2 regions of the Enterocloster sp. genome follow, and region 2 is predicted to be linked to the other one. Evidence: a T-box and tRNA genes for the amino acid it is inferred to sense, from the RefSeq annotation. Region 2 holds a T-box; the other holds one or more tRNA genes.
The links. A T-box is a leader RNA that pairs with one kind of tRNA and senses whether it is charged. The one in region 2 lies ahead of pheS (phenylalanine--tRNA ligase subunit alpha), so its partner is inferred to be a tRNA-Phe.
Positions count from the first base shown of each region.

Region 1 (7,889 bases), on a different contig from region 2:
ACCATCGCGCAGGCAGCCGCCGTATCCACTGGGGGCGCCAGACGCATATCAATCCATACTTTACAGCTGTCCGGCACTACATAAGGCCTGTAGCCTCCCTGGATCTGGCCAAAAGTAACGGTAGAAATCCCCAGATCATGGTGGGGCGGACAGGCTGCAATCTCCTTTCGTATGCTGCTGATCACCTCCGCCATAGCTGCAATGGCGTCTGCTCCCTTCCATGGATTGCTGGCGTGGGCGGTGATGCCCGTAACGGTCAGTTCAAACCAGGTGCGGCCCTTGTGAGCCACCTGAATCTGTCCGTCTGTAGGCTCTGTATCCAAAACCCAGTCCTCCTTCGTGATCCAGCCGGAACGGATGGCATGCTCCACTCCCCGCATAAAATCCTCTTCATCCACGGTACAGATTATGGAAAATGACCGGTTAGGAAGCTCTCCCCTTTTTCCGGTCTCCCGTACCTGAGCCTCAAAGGCAGCAAGGGCACAGGCTAACCCCGACTTCATATCACAGGCTCCTCTTCCATACAGGCGCACCACCGTTTTTCCCTGCTCCTCTGTTTCCCGGACCACCGCTCCCAGAGGCGGCGTCGTTTCATCCCAGCCATCTCCCAGCATAACCGTATCCATGTGGCAGATATAGATCAGTCCCGGTCCATTCGTCTTTCCCGGTATCCGCGCCATCACATTAAACCGGCCCGGAAGTACCTCCTCCCGTGCGATTTGGATCTGGTCTGCCAGAGAACCGCCACACCGTTCACAGCACCGGCTTAAATACTCATAAAGCCGTTCCCCGATCTCGCCTTCATAAGCGCCCGGATCTGAGCTGTCTATGGACACCAGCTTTTTTGCCAGCTCCCAGGCCCGCTCCTCCCAGTCCGCATCATTTTCAAATACCTTCATATCCTGCCTCCTCCCATTCTTGTTCCAATACTGCTATTATAGGCTTCCTTTTCCGGTAATACAAGACCGCTGGCAGATTCTTCCTTTACTACAAACCATCCTTCCAGAACAGTGAACATACCGTCTGCAAATGTCCACATACCGCGGACATTCATCACAGCCTTTTCGTTGTACCTATTTTAGTAAAAAAGGTGGTTGCGCTTGTAGTAAAACACGCTTATTATATGGTTGAATCAAAATGCATATTTTGAATGAACAAGAGTATTAAAAAGGAGGTTTATTCTTTCATCATGAAAGAAATCAAAAATCCATTCTGGCGCACAGCCGCTGAATATGGAACTATCACAATCAGTATCTGGATCATGGTTATAGGAATCTATTTTTTCAAATTCCCAAACCACTTTGCCTTTGGCGGGATCACCGGCTTTTCCACCGTTATCAGTGAGATGACCCAATGGTCGGCCAGTGATTTTACATTCATTACAAATATGTCCCTTCTGGTTCTTGGCTTTATCTTTCTTGGAAGAAGCTTTGGACTGAAAACCGTTTATGCCACCGTTGTTATGTCCGTCAGTCTTTCCCTCCTGGAGCGTATCTGCCCATTGACAAAGCCTCTGACCTCAGAGCCGCTTCTGGAACTGATGTTTGCAATTTTCCTGCCTGCCATCGGAACCGCTATTTTATTCAATATCGGAGCATCCAGCGGCGGTACGGATATCATTGCCATGATCATGAAAAAGCACACCAGCATGAATATAGGCACCGTACTGATGCTGGTAGATGTGGCATCCGTTCTGACTTCCTTTTTCATCTTTGATGCGGAAACAGGACTGTTCTCCACCATCGGCCTTGCAGCTAAATCCCTTGTGATCGATGATGTGATCGAAAATATCAATCTCTGCAAATGTTTTAATATCATCTGCGACAATCCCGATCCCATCTGTGATTACATCATCCATACCTTAAACCGCAGCGCCACAGTCTACCACGCGGAGGGAGCATTTTCCCACAATGACAAGACCGTGATCATGACTACCATGAAACGCAGTCAGGCCTTAAAGCTGCGCAACTATATAAGAAAAATTGAACCCACTGCCTTTATGCTCATCTCCAATTCCAGCGAGATCGTAGGAAAAGGCTTTCTGGCAAGCTGATCTGGAATTTCCAGCGCCTCCTTTATCTTTATGTTAAGCGGGGCGCTCTTTTTGCATTCAAAAACAGAACGATCTGTGATATACTTAAACCAATCATATCTTACGAAAGAAGGTGCTTTCCATGGATCTGAAGCTTCAGACCCGACAGACTCAGACCCTATCCCAACGCATGATACAATCTGCTGAGATCCTGCAGATGACTGCCCAGGAATTAAACACATATATCAATGAGACGGCACTGGAAAATCCCGTGATGGAAATATCTGATTCTTCTTCCGGAGGGCCGGATCGGGAATCCATTGAACAGCAGCAGTGGCTTAATTCCTTTAATGAAGAAAACTATTACCTCTACCAGCGGCAGAACAACGATGATGACTACGATTTTAAGGATTCCTGGAACATTGATACGGATGACGGCGAGACGCTGGAAGACTATCTCTGGTCCCAGCTGATCTCAGAGGAGCTTTCTGCCGATGATACACAGATTATTCACTACATGCTGGAATCGTTAGATGACAGAGGCTATCTCACCGAATCTCCCGGAGATATTGCGGCAGATCTTAAAACAGACGAAGCACATATCCTTAAGCTTCTTGCGCAGCTCCAGAAACTGGACCCTGCAGGAGTTTTTGCCCGAAATCTGGAAGAGTGTTTAAATCTTCAGCTGGAACGCCGCGGCCTCCTTACACCTGTGATGAAAACATTAACCTGTCAGTGCCTGGAAATGATTGCCAAAAATCAGATACCAGCCATTGCCAGAAAGCTTCGTCTGTCCCCTGCGGAAGCCGCAGACTGCTGCCAGATCATCCGCTCCCTGAATCCCAAACCCGGAATGTCCTTTTCCAGCCGGGAACAGCTCCGCTATATTATTCCGGATGTAACCATTGTCAAATTTAAAGACCATTTTGATATCCTCTTAAATGAAGCCATGTATCCGGCCATTGAAATCAGCAGCTATTACCGCAAAATGAGCCAGGAACCTGAGTCTGAGGAGGTAAAAGAATATCTGGGAAATAAGCTTCGTCAGGCAGAATGGATCCGCCAGTGCATCGCACAGAGAAGCCTCACCTTGATGGATGTGTCCAAGGCTATTCTGGAGCATCAGGAAGCATTTTTCTCAAAGGGTTCCAATCACCTTGTCCCGCTGCGCATGACTGATATCGCAGACCGGCTGGGGATACATGAGTCTACGGTCAGCAGAGCCGTCAGCCATAAATATCTCCAGTGCTCCTGGGGTGTATATCCCCTGAGCTTTTTCTTTTCGCGCTCCGTTTCCCGCAGTGAAAATGGTTTAAACTCCGCCTCTCATGGCATCAATGCCGCAGCCATCAAACTGGCTCTCAGGAAAATCATAGCCGGAGAAGACCCCAAAAAGCCCTACAGCGACCGCCTTCTAAGCGAAAAACTGGCTTCCCAGGGTATCACCATCTCCAGGAGAACCGTTGCAAAATACAGGGAAGAGGAAGGAATTTTAGACGCCAGCGGGCGAAAAGAGTACATTTAACGATTTTTTTTAAATATTTTACCAAAAGACTTGACAGCTTACAAAAAAAAGGGTAGAATATCACCGTTGTCAGCGATTTTCAATCACTGATACGGATGCCCAGATAGCTCAGTTGGTAGAGCAGAGGACTGAAAATCCTCGTGTCGTTGGTTCGATTCCGACTTTGGGCACTGCGCAGGTGTAGTTCAATGGTAGAACACTAGCCTTCCAAGCTAGATACGTGGGTTCGATTCCCATCACCTGCTTGAAAACAGGATATCTGTTTTATGCGCGAGTGGCTCAGTGGTGGAGCACCACCTTGCCAAGGTGGGGGCCGCGGGTTCGAATCCCGTCTCGCGCTTTTTGTAATTTCAGCGGAAGCCTTTATTTTTGAAGGTTTCCGCCGTTTTTATGTGTCTGGAAGGTGGTAGACAGTTGTAGACGGCTATCTGCAAGACTAACAAATCTATAATATAAAAGGAACAGCCTGTACACAACAGACACTGTTCCTAATAACTTTAAAACATTATTTTATTCTCCAAGTAATCCCTTAACATAACTGCAGATGGCTTCATCCTTACAATTAGCAAAAAACAATTCCTTAAATCGTTCTCCCATCACACTGCCTCTTACAAGCTCCTGATCCAGCCCCTTTAAGCACATCAGCAAATCTTTAAAATTATTTCTTCTCACTTCATCCAGAATCCTCTTATTTCTCTGTTCTGGCACCGCTCTCTCTTTTGGATATCCCTGACCACTTTTCTCAGAAAATAGTTTTTCAAAAATATACTCCAAATTCAGTTCTGCTCCCCATCCAAATCCCTTGGCAAATGGAAGAGAGACCGCATTACCATCGTTGATCTGAGCAAACATATAGCCATCACTGGGATCACACACATGACCGCAGATCACCCCCGGAAAGCTGTTTAACGCAAGCATAGCGCCCTCTCCAGTTCCGCATCCAGTCACAACATAGTCTGCGGCCCCTGAATTAAGAAGAATGGAGGCCAAAATTCCATTTTGTACATAGGTAAGAGAGTTTTCATCCTCAGCTGAATACATTCCATAATTATCTACTTCATATCCTTTTATATCAGCCACTTTTTTCAAACTTCTGTAAATCATTTCATTTTTTCCAGCCTGACTGTTTTCATTAATCAATGCAATTCTCATGGTTTTAATACTCCTTTTATCTGATTATAAATCTGCTCTTCACTAAGCCCATATTCTTCTAATAGCTCCTCAGGTTTACCAGACTGGCCAAACCGATCCTGAACACCGATTTTCTTAAATATAGTGTCACACTGTTCTTCCAGAAGAACACTTCCTACTGCATCACCTAAACCACCAATTACACTATGCTCCTCTACTGTAATTATTCGACCGCACTGATTTGCATATTTAACAATGCATTCTCTATCAATCGGTTTAATTGTATGCATATTAATTACTGTAAGAGAAATGCCCTCTTTTTCAAGACGCTTTGCACATTCCAAAACTGGAGCCACCATAATTCCGCAAGCAATTACTGCAGCACTCTTTCCTTCCCTCAAGACATTTGCCTTTCCAACTTCAAACGGCATTTCCTCTTCAAATACTGGACTTGGCAATCTTGCCAATCTCAGGTATACCGGCCCTTCTATCTGAGCAGCTGCCATAACAGCTCTCTCTGTTTCTTTAGCATCGCACGGAACAATTACCGTCATTCCCGGAATAACACGCATAAGCGCTATATCCTCAATCGCCTGATGACTTCCTCCGTCCTCTCCCAAAGTAATACCTGCATGCGTCATACCAAACTTTACATTAAAGCCAGGATATGCACATCCATTTCTCACCTGATCGTATGCTCTTCCCGTACCAAAAACCGCAAAAGTACTGGCAAATGGAATATACCCGGATGTCGAAAGCCCCGCTGCCATATCTATCATGTTCGCTTCCGCAATTCCTGCATTAAAAAAGCGTTCTGGAAATTTTTCACCAAAGGTAGCTGTCATAGTAGCATGAGCCAGATCTGCATCCAAGACAACTACTTTTTCGTTTAACTCACCTAATTTTGCCAGAGCCTCACCATAAGCCACTCTGATTGCCTTCATCTCACTCATACCGCTTCCTCCAATTCTTTTAACGCCTTACAACGCTCCTCTTCACTCGGAGCTTTTCCATGCCAGCCTACCTGATTTTCCATAAAAGAGATACCCTTTCCCTTAATCGTATTGGCAATAATGCATTTTGGCTTACCCCAAAATGGTGCGTCTAATGCTTTAAGTACATCCGAAAGATTATTACCATCTATCTCCAATACATTAAACCCAAACGCCTTAAACTTGCCTGCCAAATCTCCAAGCCCCATTACCTGATCGTTCGTTCCATCAATTTGAAGTCCATTATGATCTACGATTACAGTCAAATTATCTAATCCATAATGAGCCGCCGCCATAGATGCTTCCCAAACCTGCCCTTCCTGAAGTTCTCCATCTCCCAGAAGCGTGTAGACCTGAACCGTACTGTTCTGAAGTTTTTTCTCTCCCAAGGCCATGCCTACTGCAATAGAAATTCCCTGCCCCAAAGAACCAGTAGAGGCATCCACACCCGGACACTTCTTTGTATCAGGATGCCCTTGAAGAATGCTATGAAGCTGGCGGAAATTTTTAAATTCATTTTTATCAAAATACCCTCTCTCTCCTAAAACCGCATAATAGCAAGGTGCTGCATGACCTTTAGACAGCACAAATCGATCGCGACCTTCCCATTTTGGTTCTTGAGGATTTATATTCATTTTTTCAAAAAACAACGCTGTCATAATTTCTACTGCCGACAGGGAACCTCCCGGATGGCCAGATGAAGCATCCGCTGTCATATTGATAATATCTCGCCTGATATTTTTGCAAACCTGTTCTAATTCCTTTTGTTCCATATGTATTCTCCTTTTCCTACTTTTTCAAAGAACCTCTCTTTTTTAAATAATCAACATAAACTGCGCCCAGAATTACACAGCCTTTTACTACAAACTGCCAATAACTGTTAATCTTTAACAGATTCATACCATTATTCAATACGCCAATAATCAAAACACCTATTACAGTTCCTCCAAGAGTTCCGATGCCTCCATTAAAACTGGTACCACCCAAAACAGATGCCGCAATCGCATCACGTTCAAAACCTTCACCTACAGATGGCTGTCCGGAATATAATCTTGCTGCCAGAACAACACCAGCCAACGCCGCCAGAACACCGCTTATAATAAATACCCGCACCTGAACCCATCTGGTATCGACACCTGCATATTTAGCAGCCTCTTTGTTTCCTCCTGTTGCATATACATGGCGGCCAAAAGATGAACGATTCATAATAAAATATAAAATAATAAATGTCACAATTACAAAAATAACCGGAATGGGAATTCCCAAAATACTTCCTACACCCAGATTATTAAATGCTTCATTACTGGACTGTGCAGGCTGACCTCCAGTCAGAATATAACTGATTCCTCGTACAATAATCTGAGTAGATAGCGTAACAATAAAAGGAGGAATTGTAGTGTGAGAAATAATGTATCCATTGATGAAACCAATTACCGCTCCGAACAACAATGGAACCAATATACAGAAAATCAGAGGAAATCCACTATTGCCACACTGAACAGCCAAAACACCTGCTGCTGCCACAACAGAGCCTACCGATAAATCAATGCCACCGCAAATAAGAACACAGGTAATGCCAAAAGCAATTAAACAGTTAACGCAGACCTGTCTGAGCACACTGACAAGATTTCCATGTACAAGAAATGTTTCTGTTGCTGTTGATAAAACAATACAAAGAAATACCAATGCGACCATGGCCGCCATATTACGCTTGATCCAGATTAAAAAGGGAATTGTATTCCACGGACTTGCTGCACCAGCAACTCCCTCTGTTTCCATATCCGTTTTTTTCTTATTTAACATACCGAACATTCTCCTCCTACCGCATATGACATAATCGTTTCCTGTGAAGCCTCTGCTTCAGCCTGATCTAAAATCCCCGTAATCCTTCCCTCACGCATTACTACAATTCTGCTGGAATTGTTAATAATCTCCGGAAGTTCAGAAGAAATCATAATAATAGATACCCCAGCCTCTGCCAGGCTGTGCATCAGCTTATAAATTTCAGCTTTTGCGCCTACGTCAATTCCGCGAGTAGGCTCATCCATAATTAATACTTTCGGAGCTGCTGCCAACCATTTGGAAATAACTATTTTCTGCTGATTTCCTCCCGAAAGTTCACCAGATGCCTGCTCTGTGGATGCCATTTTAATTGAAAGCTTTTGTTTAAATTCATCCACAATTCCCCGCTCTTTCTTTTTATCAACTC
Region 1 is NZ_DBMACH010000006.1:109,102-116,990, forward strand. It holds gene ACZM6M_RS08280 (M20 family metallopeptidase) at 1-899, opposite strand, end outside; gene ACZM6M_RS08285 (hypothetical protein) at 896-1,039, opposite strand; gene ACZM6M_RS08290 (YitT family protein) at 1,190-2,053, shown strand; gene rpoN (RNA polymerase factor sigma-54) at 2,175-3,557, shown strand; tRNA gene ACZM6M_RS08300 (tRNA-Phe) at 3,655-3,727, shown strand; tRNA gene ACZM6M_RS08305 (tRNA-Gly) at 3,732-3,802, shown strand; tRNA gene ACZM6M_RS08310 (tRNA-Gly) at 3,826-3,897, shown strand; gene ACZM6M_RS08315 (RpiB/LacA/LacB family sugar-phosphate isomerase) at 4,068-4,709, opposite strand; gene ACZM6M_RS08320 (transketolase family protein) at 4,706-5,641, opposite strand; gene ACZM6M_RS08325 (transketolase) at 5,638-6,453, opposite strand; gene ACZM6M_RS08330 (ABC transporter permease) at 6,470-7,483, opposite strand; gene ACZM6M_RS08335 (sugar ABC transporter ATP-binding protein) at 7,477-7,889, opposite strand, start outside.
Region 1: it encodes a tRNA-Phe, which carries the amino acid that the T-box ahead of pheS (phenylalanine--tRNA ligase subunit alpha) is inferred to sense. The anticodon was not compared.

Region 2 (7,889 bases):
GAATATCTGTTTTGAGTGATCCTTTGCAACAGAACGTGAAACCACGTCTGCGCTGGAGCCGTCTCCGTTTAATTCCACATCATAGGTACTTTCTGCCACCTGATCTCCATGGGTTAAAAGGCGCTCGCGGACCAGAAGCTTTGCACCTGCTGCCAGTACGGCCTTGTTAGTGCGGTTGGTGGAATCTACGCCCTTGATCTGAACCATTTCCATTTCCATCAGGCTGTTTTCTTCCATATATACTTCAGAAACGGGATTTAACAAACGTTTTCCTTCCCCGGCTCCCTCGCCATAGTGCTTTTCTACGTATTTAACCTTAGCATTTTTACCTACAAAGAAGCGGTGTATACCGTCATGCTCCGAATCCTGGACTCCGCAGTTGTGGATGCCGCAGCCTGCCACGATCACCACATCAGCATCATCCCCGATATAGAAGTCATTGTAAACCACTTCCTTTAAGCCGCTGGCGCTTAATACCACCGGAATATGCACGCTCTCATGCTTTGTACCCGCCTTAATACGGATGTCAATTCCCGGCTTGTCCGTCTTTGTGGTAATGTCAATATTGGCGGTTGTATTTCTTCCTGCCATCTGGCCGTTGGCACGAATATTGTAAGCTCCCTCCGGCACTCCGTGAAGGTCAGCCACTTCCTCTAATAATCTCTCTTCGATCTGATCCATCCTTATGTCCTCCCTTACTGCACGGAATCAAGGAAACCGGAGCAGGCATCCACTGCAGAAGCCGTTCCCATGATCTTTGGCATGATCTCATCCCTTGTACCCTGATCTACGATTTTTCCGTCTGCGATCACAACGATCTCATCGGCAATATTTAAAATACGCTCCTGATGGGAAATGATCAGGATGGAACCCTTTGTATTCTGGCGCATACGCTCAAATACCTGAATCAGGTTCTGGAAGCTCCAAAGGTCGATTCCTGCCTCAGGCTCGTCAAATACAGACAGCTTTGCCCCTCTTGCAAGAATGGTGGCAATCTCAATGCGCTTTAATTCGCCTCCTGACAGGCTGCCATTGACCTCACGGTTAATATAATCCTTGGCACAGAGTCCTACCTCGGATAAATACTGACAGGCCTCGGACACGGTAAGCTTCTTGCCGGAAGCCAGACGGAGAAGATCGATCACCTGAACTCCCTTAAAGCGAACCGGCTGCTGGAATGCAAAACTGATACCCATCTTTGCACGGTCTGTAATGCTCTTTTCTGTAATGTCCTCCCCGTCAAACCAGATCTTTCCCCCTGTGGGATGCTCGATTCCCATGATCAGTTTAGCCGTGGTGGATTTACCGCCACCGTTGGGTCCTGTGATCACCACAAATTTCCCATCATCTACTGTCAGGCTTATATCCTTGATAATGCCCTTTTCTCCTTTGTCGTCATTTACTTCAAAGGAGAGATTTTCCAATCTAAGCATAATGACACTCCTACCTCTCTTTTCGTCCCGTTTTAAGGCCAGCCGCATCTGCGGCAAATGGCCACACAACTTACAGTATATACTATTTATGGACAAATTACTATTATAATTTACCTCTTAGGGTAAAAAATGTCTGCTGCATTTATCACATAGCAAAACAGGAAGCCAGTTTTCTGGCTTCCTGCTCATATCCTGCAGAAGAAGGGAGTCGAACCCTCAAGGTATTACTACCACACGGACCTGAACCGTGCGCGTCTGCCAATTCCGCCACTTCTGCATTTTCTGTTTTTGCTGTTTAGCAGTAATTCTTACTGGCTGTCTCAGCAACGAAGACTATTATATCGGATAGCAGCGGATTTGTCAACGACTTTTTTAACTTTTTTGCGCCATTTTTTAACAGATTTTTTGCCGCTTTTTAGCCTTTATTATCTTCCATGCTCCGTAATTAACATTGCAAGCCATCAATCTAACAGCTCCATCAGCTCATAGACCCTCTCTCTGGTAATCTCCATTGCCTTTAAACTGTATGCCATGAGCTGCATACTTCCTCCTTCAAACTCCTTTCCGGCCTCATCTGCATCCGTTTCCTTGTCTTGGATCCAATCCCGCTACCCTCTCCCTCATCCGAACTGCCAGATCCTCTCCCACAAAGCCATAAGAATGGACTGAATTCACAACAACATAATTTCCTCTGTTTACAATGGATTTTCATATTCCATCTCCAAAATGTCCACCTGATAGCTGTTTTCATCCAGCCGGACAGGAGATCCAAGACGGCCTGTGAACACAGACTCATATATGGTTCCCTGCGGATTCTCTTCTCCGATTTCTCCCATATTGGCATCCTCAAATCGTCCCGAAAAGCTGCCGTCTTCCCGGATCTGAAGCTCCGTCCTCCATGCACCTGCACCGCTTGAAAATATAAACATCGTATTTTTAAACTCTGAAAAAAACTCTGCAGATGCGGTAGTTTCCGAACCCTCTGCTCTTTTTGCGGCTTCCGGGACTGCTATCTCCGCTGTTTCCGCTGCCGCTGTTTCTTCTTTTCCACAGCCCGCCGTCAAAAGTCCTGCTGCCAGAACTGCACATACAGCCCTCATATAGCTTCTGCTTTTACCATCCATACACATTCTCCCTTTCAGTTAAAAAGGGCAAAGCCAAAACAGCTCTGCCCTCTTAAAAAATCTTCTATTTGCTTTACGCCCTCAGCTCAATTCCAAGATCCTTAAGGCCATTTAAGATCTTATTCATCACCGCTGTGACTTCCTTCTCTTCCAGAGTGTGATCCTTAGCTCTGAAAGTAATGGAGTATGCCACGGACTTATGGCCTTCCAGTACCTGTGCTCCCTCATAAATATCAAACAGCTTGCAGCTCTCTAAGATCTTTCCGCCTCTCTGGCTGATCACATCCTCGATCTGCCCTACCAAAACTGCCTTTGGAACAACCATACTGATATCTCTGGTAACAGCCGGGAATTTGGCAATTCCGGTGTACTTCCGGTCAAAGGTGGTAAACTCTGTCATTGCGGGCATATCAATAACTGCTACATAGGCTCTGTCGCCGATCTTATAGTTTTCAGCCACCTCCGGATGGATCTCACCCAAGAAGCCCACGGTGCGGCCCTCATAAACGATATCTGCCTTTCTGCCCGGATGCAGGTAAGGATGGTCGCCCTTTGGATCGTAATGAACCTTCTTATCCATTCCCACCTTGTCGAAGAATTCCTCTACCACGCCCTTCATATCAAAGAAATCTCCGCTTCCATACATACCCAGAGTAAACTGCATCCGCTCATCGGGAAGCTCGGTTAAAGGAAGTGCCTTGGGACGGTATACATTTGCCAGCTCATACAAACGCACCTCTTTGTTGCGGCGGTTGTAGTTGGTGGATAATGATACCAGCATACCGTTTAAAGGCAGGGTACGCATGATGCTGAAATCCTCGCCCAGAGGATTGGAAATGGTAATGGCCTTTCTTAACTCACTGTCCTCAGGAATTAAAAGCTTGTCAAATACCTTTGGACTTTCAAAGGAATATGTCATACCCTGGGAGAAGCCGCAGAATTCTGCTGTCTCTCTTGCCATATCCTCGATCATCAACTTATAGGAAAGCTTTCCTGTGGTTGCTTCACCGGATGGAAGTGTGGTCGGAATCTTGTCATAGCCATAGAATCTTGCCACTTCCTCTGCCAGATCTGCCATACGAAGAAGATCCTGACGCCAGCTTGGAGCGACTACCTCACCGGAAGCCTCATCATAGCCCAGGTCTATTTTCTCAAAATATGCCAGCATATCTTCCTTTGAAATATCGGTGCCGAGAAGCTTATTGATCTTTTCAGGCTCAAATTTGATCCTTGTCTCCCCTCTCTTTACAGGATAAACATCAATCATTCCGCCTACAACCTCTCCAGCTCCCAGCTCTTCGATCAGCTGGCAGGCACGATTTACAGCCTCTTCTGCAGTGTTGGGATCCAGTCCCTTTTCATACTTGCCGGACGCATCGGTGCGCAGGCCCAGCTTCTTTGCGGAAAGACGGATATTGGTGCCGTCAAAGCAGGCGCACTCAAATACCATAGAGGACACATTGTCTGTGATCTTGGAGTTTTCGCCTCCCATGATACCGGCGATTCCCACCTGCTTTTCACCGTCATTGATCATTAAAATGGTAGAATCCAGTGTTCTGTCCTGTCCGTCCAGAGTCTGGAATACATCCCCCTCAGAAGCACATTTTACCACGATCTCATGACCTGCCAGCTGGTCATAGTCAAAGGCGTGCATGGGCTGTCCGTACTCTTCCATCACATAGTTGGTGATATCCACGATATTGTTGATGGGACGGATTCCGCTGGCAGCCAGACGGCGCTGCATCCACTCCGGTGAAGGAGCCAGCTTGATATTCTTTACCATTCTGGCACAGTAGCGCTTACACAGGTCTGTATTTTCCACACTCACCTTTAAGTAATCGTGAATGTCCTCATTGTTGCCCGTAGCTGTAACCACCGGCGGGAAGAAGGGCTTGCGGAAGGTAGCGGCTGCCTCTCTTGCGATTCCCACTACGCTGTAGCAGTCTACACGGTTGGAGGTAATCTCGTATTCAAACACCACGTCTCTCAGACCCAGGATCCGCACTGCATCGTCGCCGGGAACACTGTCCTCGGGGAGCAGGTAGATGCCGCTTTCAGGGGCATCCGGATACATATTCCGGTCAGCGCCCAGCTCTTCGATGGAGCACATCATTCCAAAGGACTCCACGCCTCTTAATTTGCCCTTTTTAATTTTAATGCCTTCCTCCGGAAGGGGGCCGCCGTCATGGCCTCCTGCTACTCGTCCGCCGTCCAGTACCACCGGTACCTTTGCACCGATGGAATCCTTTGTAATATTTGGCGCTCCGGTTACGATCTGTACGGGCTCTGCTTCCCCTACGTTGACCTGGCACACGACCAGCTTGTCAGCGTCCGGATGACGTTCTACGGAAAGAACTTCTCCTACTACGATCTTTTCCAGATTTTTATCTAAACAGGTAAATCCTTCAACCTTGGTGCCTGTCAATGTCATCGCATCTGTATACTCCTGGGCAGCCACATCCAGGTCAGGAACATATGCTTTAATCCATGATAATGCTGTATTCATGTCGGTTCTCCTTTTTATTTATGATGGAACAATTAAAACTGCTTTAAGAAGCGGATATCATTTTCATAGAGAAGGCGCATATCGTCGATCTCATATTTTAACAGGGCAATTCGCTCCAGGCCTACGCCGAAAGCAAAGCCTGTATATTCCTGGGGATCAATGCCGCACATCTCAAATACATGGGGATGTACCATACCGCAGCCTAAAATCTCAATCCAGCCGGAGCCCTTGCAGAAACGGCAGCCTTTTCCGCCGCACTTAAAGCAGCTTACGTCCATCTCGGCGCTGGGTTCGGTAAATGGGAAATGGTGGGGACGGAATTTAACCTTTGTATCCTCGCCGAACATCTCTCGTGCAAACTCTGCCAGAGTTCCCTTTAAATCGGAGAATGTAATATTTTTATCAATAACCAGTCCCTCGACCTGATGGAAGGATGGAGAATGGGTTGCATCCACCTCATCGGAACGGAATACGCGGCCCGGAGAAATCATACGGATAGGAAGCTTACCTGTTTCCATGGTTCTGGCCTGTACCGGGGAGGTCTGGGTACGGAGCACAATGTCCTTGCTGATATAGAAGGTATCCTGCTCATCCTTAGCCGGATGGTTTGGCGGGATATTTAATTTGGTAAAGTTGTACTCATCATACTCCACCTCAGGGCCTTCTACTACCTCGTAGCCCATGCCCACGAAAATCCGCTCCACTGCCTCTAATGCAATGGTATTTGGATGGCTGTGGCCTACGCTGTTCTTCTTTGCAGGAAGGGTAACGTCAATAACCTCTCTCTTTAACTGCTCTTCTCTGGCCTTCTTTGCCAGGGCAGCCTTTGCTTCCTCTAAGCGGCCCTCGATCACAGCTCTGGCTTCATTTACCAGCTGTCCCACCTTTGGACGGTCTTCCGGAGCCACATCCTTCATGCTCTTTAAAAGGCTGGTCAGCTCTCCCTTCTTTCCAAGATAAGCGACACGGATGTCATTCAGCGTATCAAGGCTCTCAGCGGAAGAAATCTGCTGCAGCGCCTCTTCTTTGATCTTCTCTAACTGCTCTTTCATGGGTTCTCCTTTTCTGTTCTCTTTTAAATAAGTGTACGGTTCTTTTCGCGGAAATGTTTGCTGCCATAACAAAAAACCGCCCCTTCAGATTCCTGAAGGGACGGATCAAATCATTCCGCGGTACCACCCTGATTCCTGCAATACAGATACTAAGCCAAGGCTTTCTATCCTTTGCAGACACTTAAACACGCTTAACGCACGCCTACGTCACAGGCTGCGAGCAGACGCCCTTTCACCCATGCAGCTCCGGTGGGAAATTCAGCGCTTATGTGAACTCGGGAACGCTTCCAGCCGACGACCTTCCCTCTCTGTGAGAACATAAGTACCTACTGTACACTCTCATCGCTTTTAGATATAAAATCTACTGTAAATTTTAGCCGTTTCATCTAGAAAAGTCAACCCCCATTTTTTCCTGCGTTTTCACATTTTGCACCAGTCGCTGGAGTTAGGTTCTCCTATGACCGGAAACCGGAGTCCAGCACACCAAACTCCAGAGGCCGGTGCAGAGTACAGAAACTCATTTTTCATTTGACCTTTCTCTCCTTTCCAGCTATCATAGAACCATCATTTTCACAAAAGAAAGGATGATTTCCATGAAATATACCTGTACCATCCCCTGCTTTGACTTAGAGCAGACCGCTCTCTCCGGTCAGTGTTTCCGGCTGATGCCAGGAAAAGAGCCCGGACTGTGGTCCGTGATCAGCCAGGGGAAGCTTTTATCCATCAGGCAAAACGATTCCCAATTCACCTTTGAATGCGAAGAAGGTTCTTTGGAATACTGGCTGTCCTATTTTGATGTGTCCACAGACTACCAGGCCATGATTGATTCCATAGATCCGGATGATACTTATCTTTTATCTGCCGCCAAAGCAGGTGCAGGCATTCGTATTCTCCGTCAGGATCCATGGGAAATGATCATCACCTTTGTTATCTCCCAGCAAAAGACCATCCCGGCCATCCGCTCCTTAGTTGAAGCTCTGTGCCGTAATTATGGAACGCACATTGAACGCACATTGCTCGCATCCTCAAAGCTTTCTGAAGCCGGTCCCTCCCCCTTTGCCTTTCCTACGCCGGAACAGTTAAGCCGCGCCTCATTGGATGACCTGCTGGCACTGAAGCTGGGATACCGGGCAAAATATATCCACCGGCTCTGTCAGGACGCACTGGAAGGAAGCCTGAACCTGGATCTTCTGTCCTCCCAGAACTATAAAGAGGCCATAGATTATCTCACCAGCTTTTATGGAATCGGTAAAAAGGTAGCGAACTGCGTCTGCCTCTTCGGTCTCCATCATATTGATGCATTTCCTGTCGATACCTGGATCCAGAAAATCCTCATGGAACATTATTTTGACGAAAAAAAATACCGCCGCATCCCCAAATCCCAGCTGTTTGACCGAATCATCGAAGATTCCTTCGGATGCTATCCGGGCTATGCAGGGGTAATGCAACAGTATATTTTCAACTATGAGAGAAATGTAATAGGAAAAAACCAGACTTAAAGCTCCTGAGGGTTTCCGGCCTCAAATATTTTCCATCCGTCCCTTCCCTTTCCCACAGCCATTTCCCGGATATATTCTCCATCTCCGCTTAATTGTCTGTTTTTAATGGCCTGGTCTGTCCAGGTCTGATGAAAGACCACACGGACTACACGGTATTCCTCATATCCCAAAAGGGCTGCTCTGCCGTCATAATACTCTTTGCTTCCCGCATATTCCTCCTCCGGAAGCGTTTCAAAGCTGTGGATCAAATAATCTTTTATGTAGGAGCCGCTTCT
Region 2 is NZ_DBMACH010000003.1:255,680-263,568, forward strand. It holds gene ACZM6M_RS05220 (SufB/SufD family protein) at 1-681, opposite strand, end outside; gene ACZM6M_RS05225 (ABC transporter ATP-binding protein) at 696-1,433, opposite strand; tRNA gene ACZM6M_RS05230 (tRNA-Leu) at 1,627-1,710, opposite strand; gene ACZM6M_RS05235 (lysozyme inhibitor LprI family protein) at 1,895-2,032, opposite strand; gene ACZM6M_RS05240 (hypothetical protein) at 2,129-2,557, opposite strand; gene pheT (phenylalanine--tRNA ligase subunit beta) at 2,631-5,063, opposite strand; gene pheS (phenylalanine--tRNA ligase subunit alpha) at 5,096-6,115, opposite strand; T-box leader at 6,209-6,467, opposite strand; gene ACZM6M_RS05255 (DNA-3-methyladenine glycosylase family protein) at 6,709-7,614, shown strand; gene ACZM6M_RS05260 (hypothetical protein) at 7,611-7,889, opposite strand, start outside.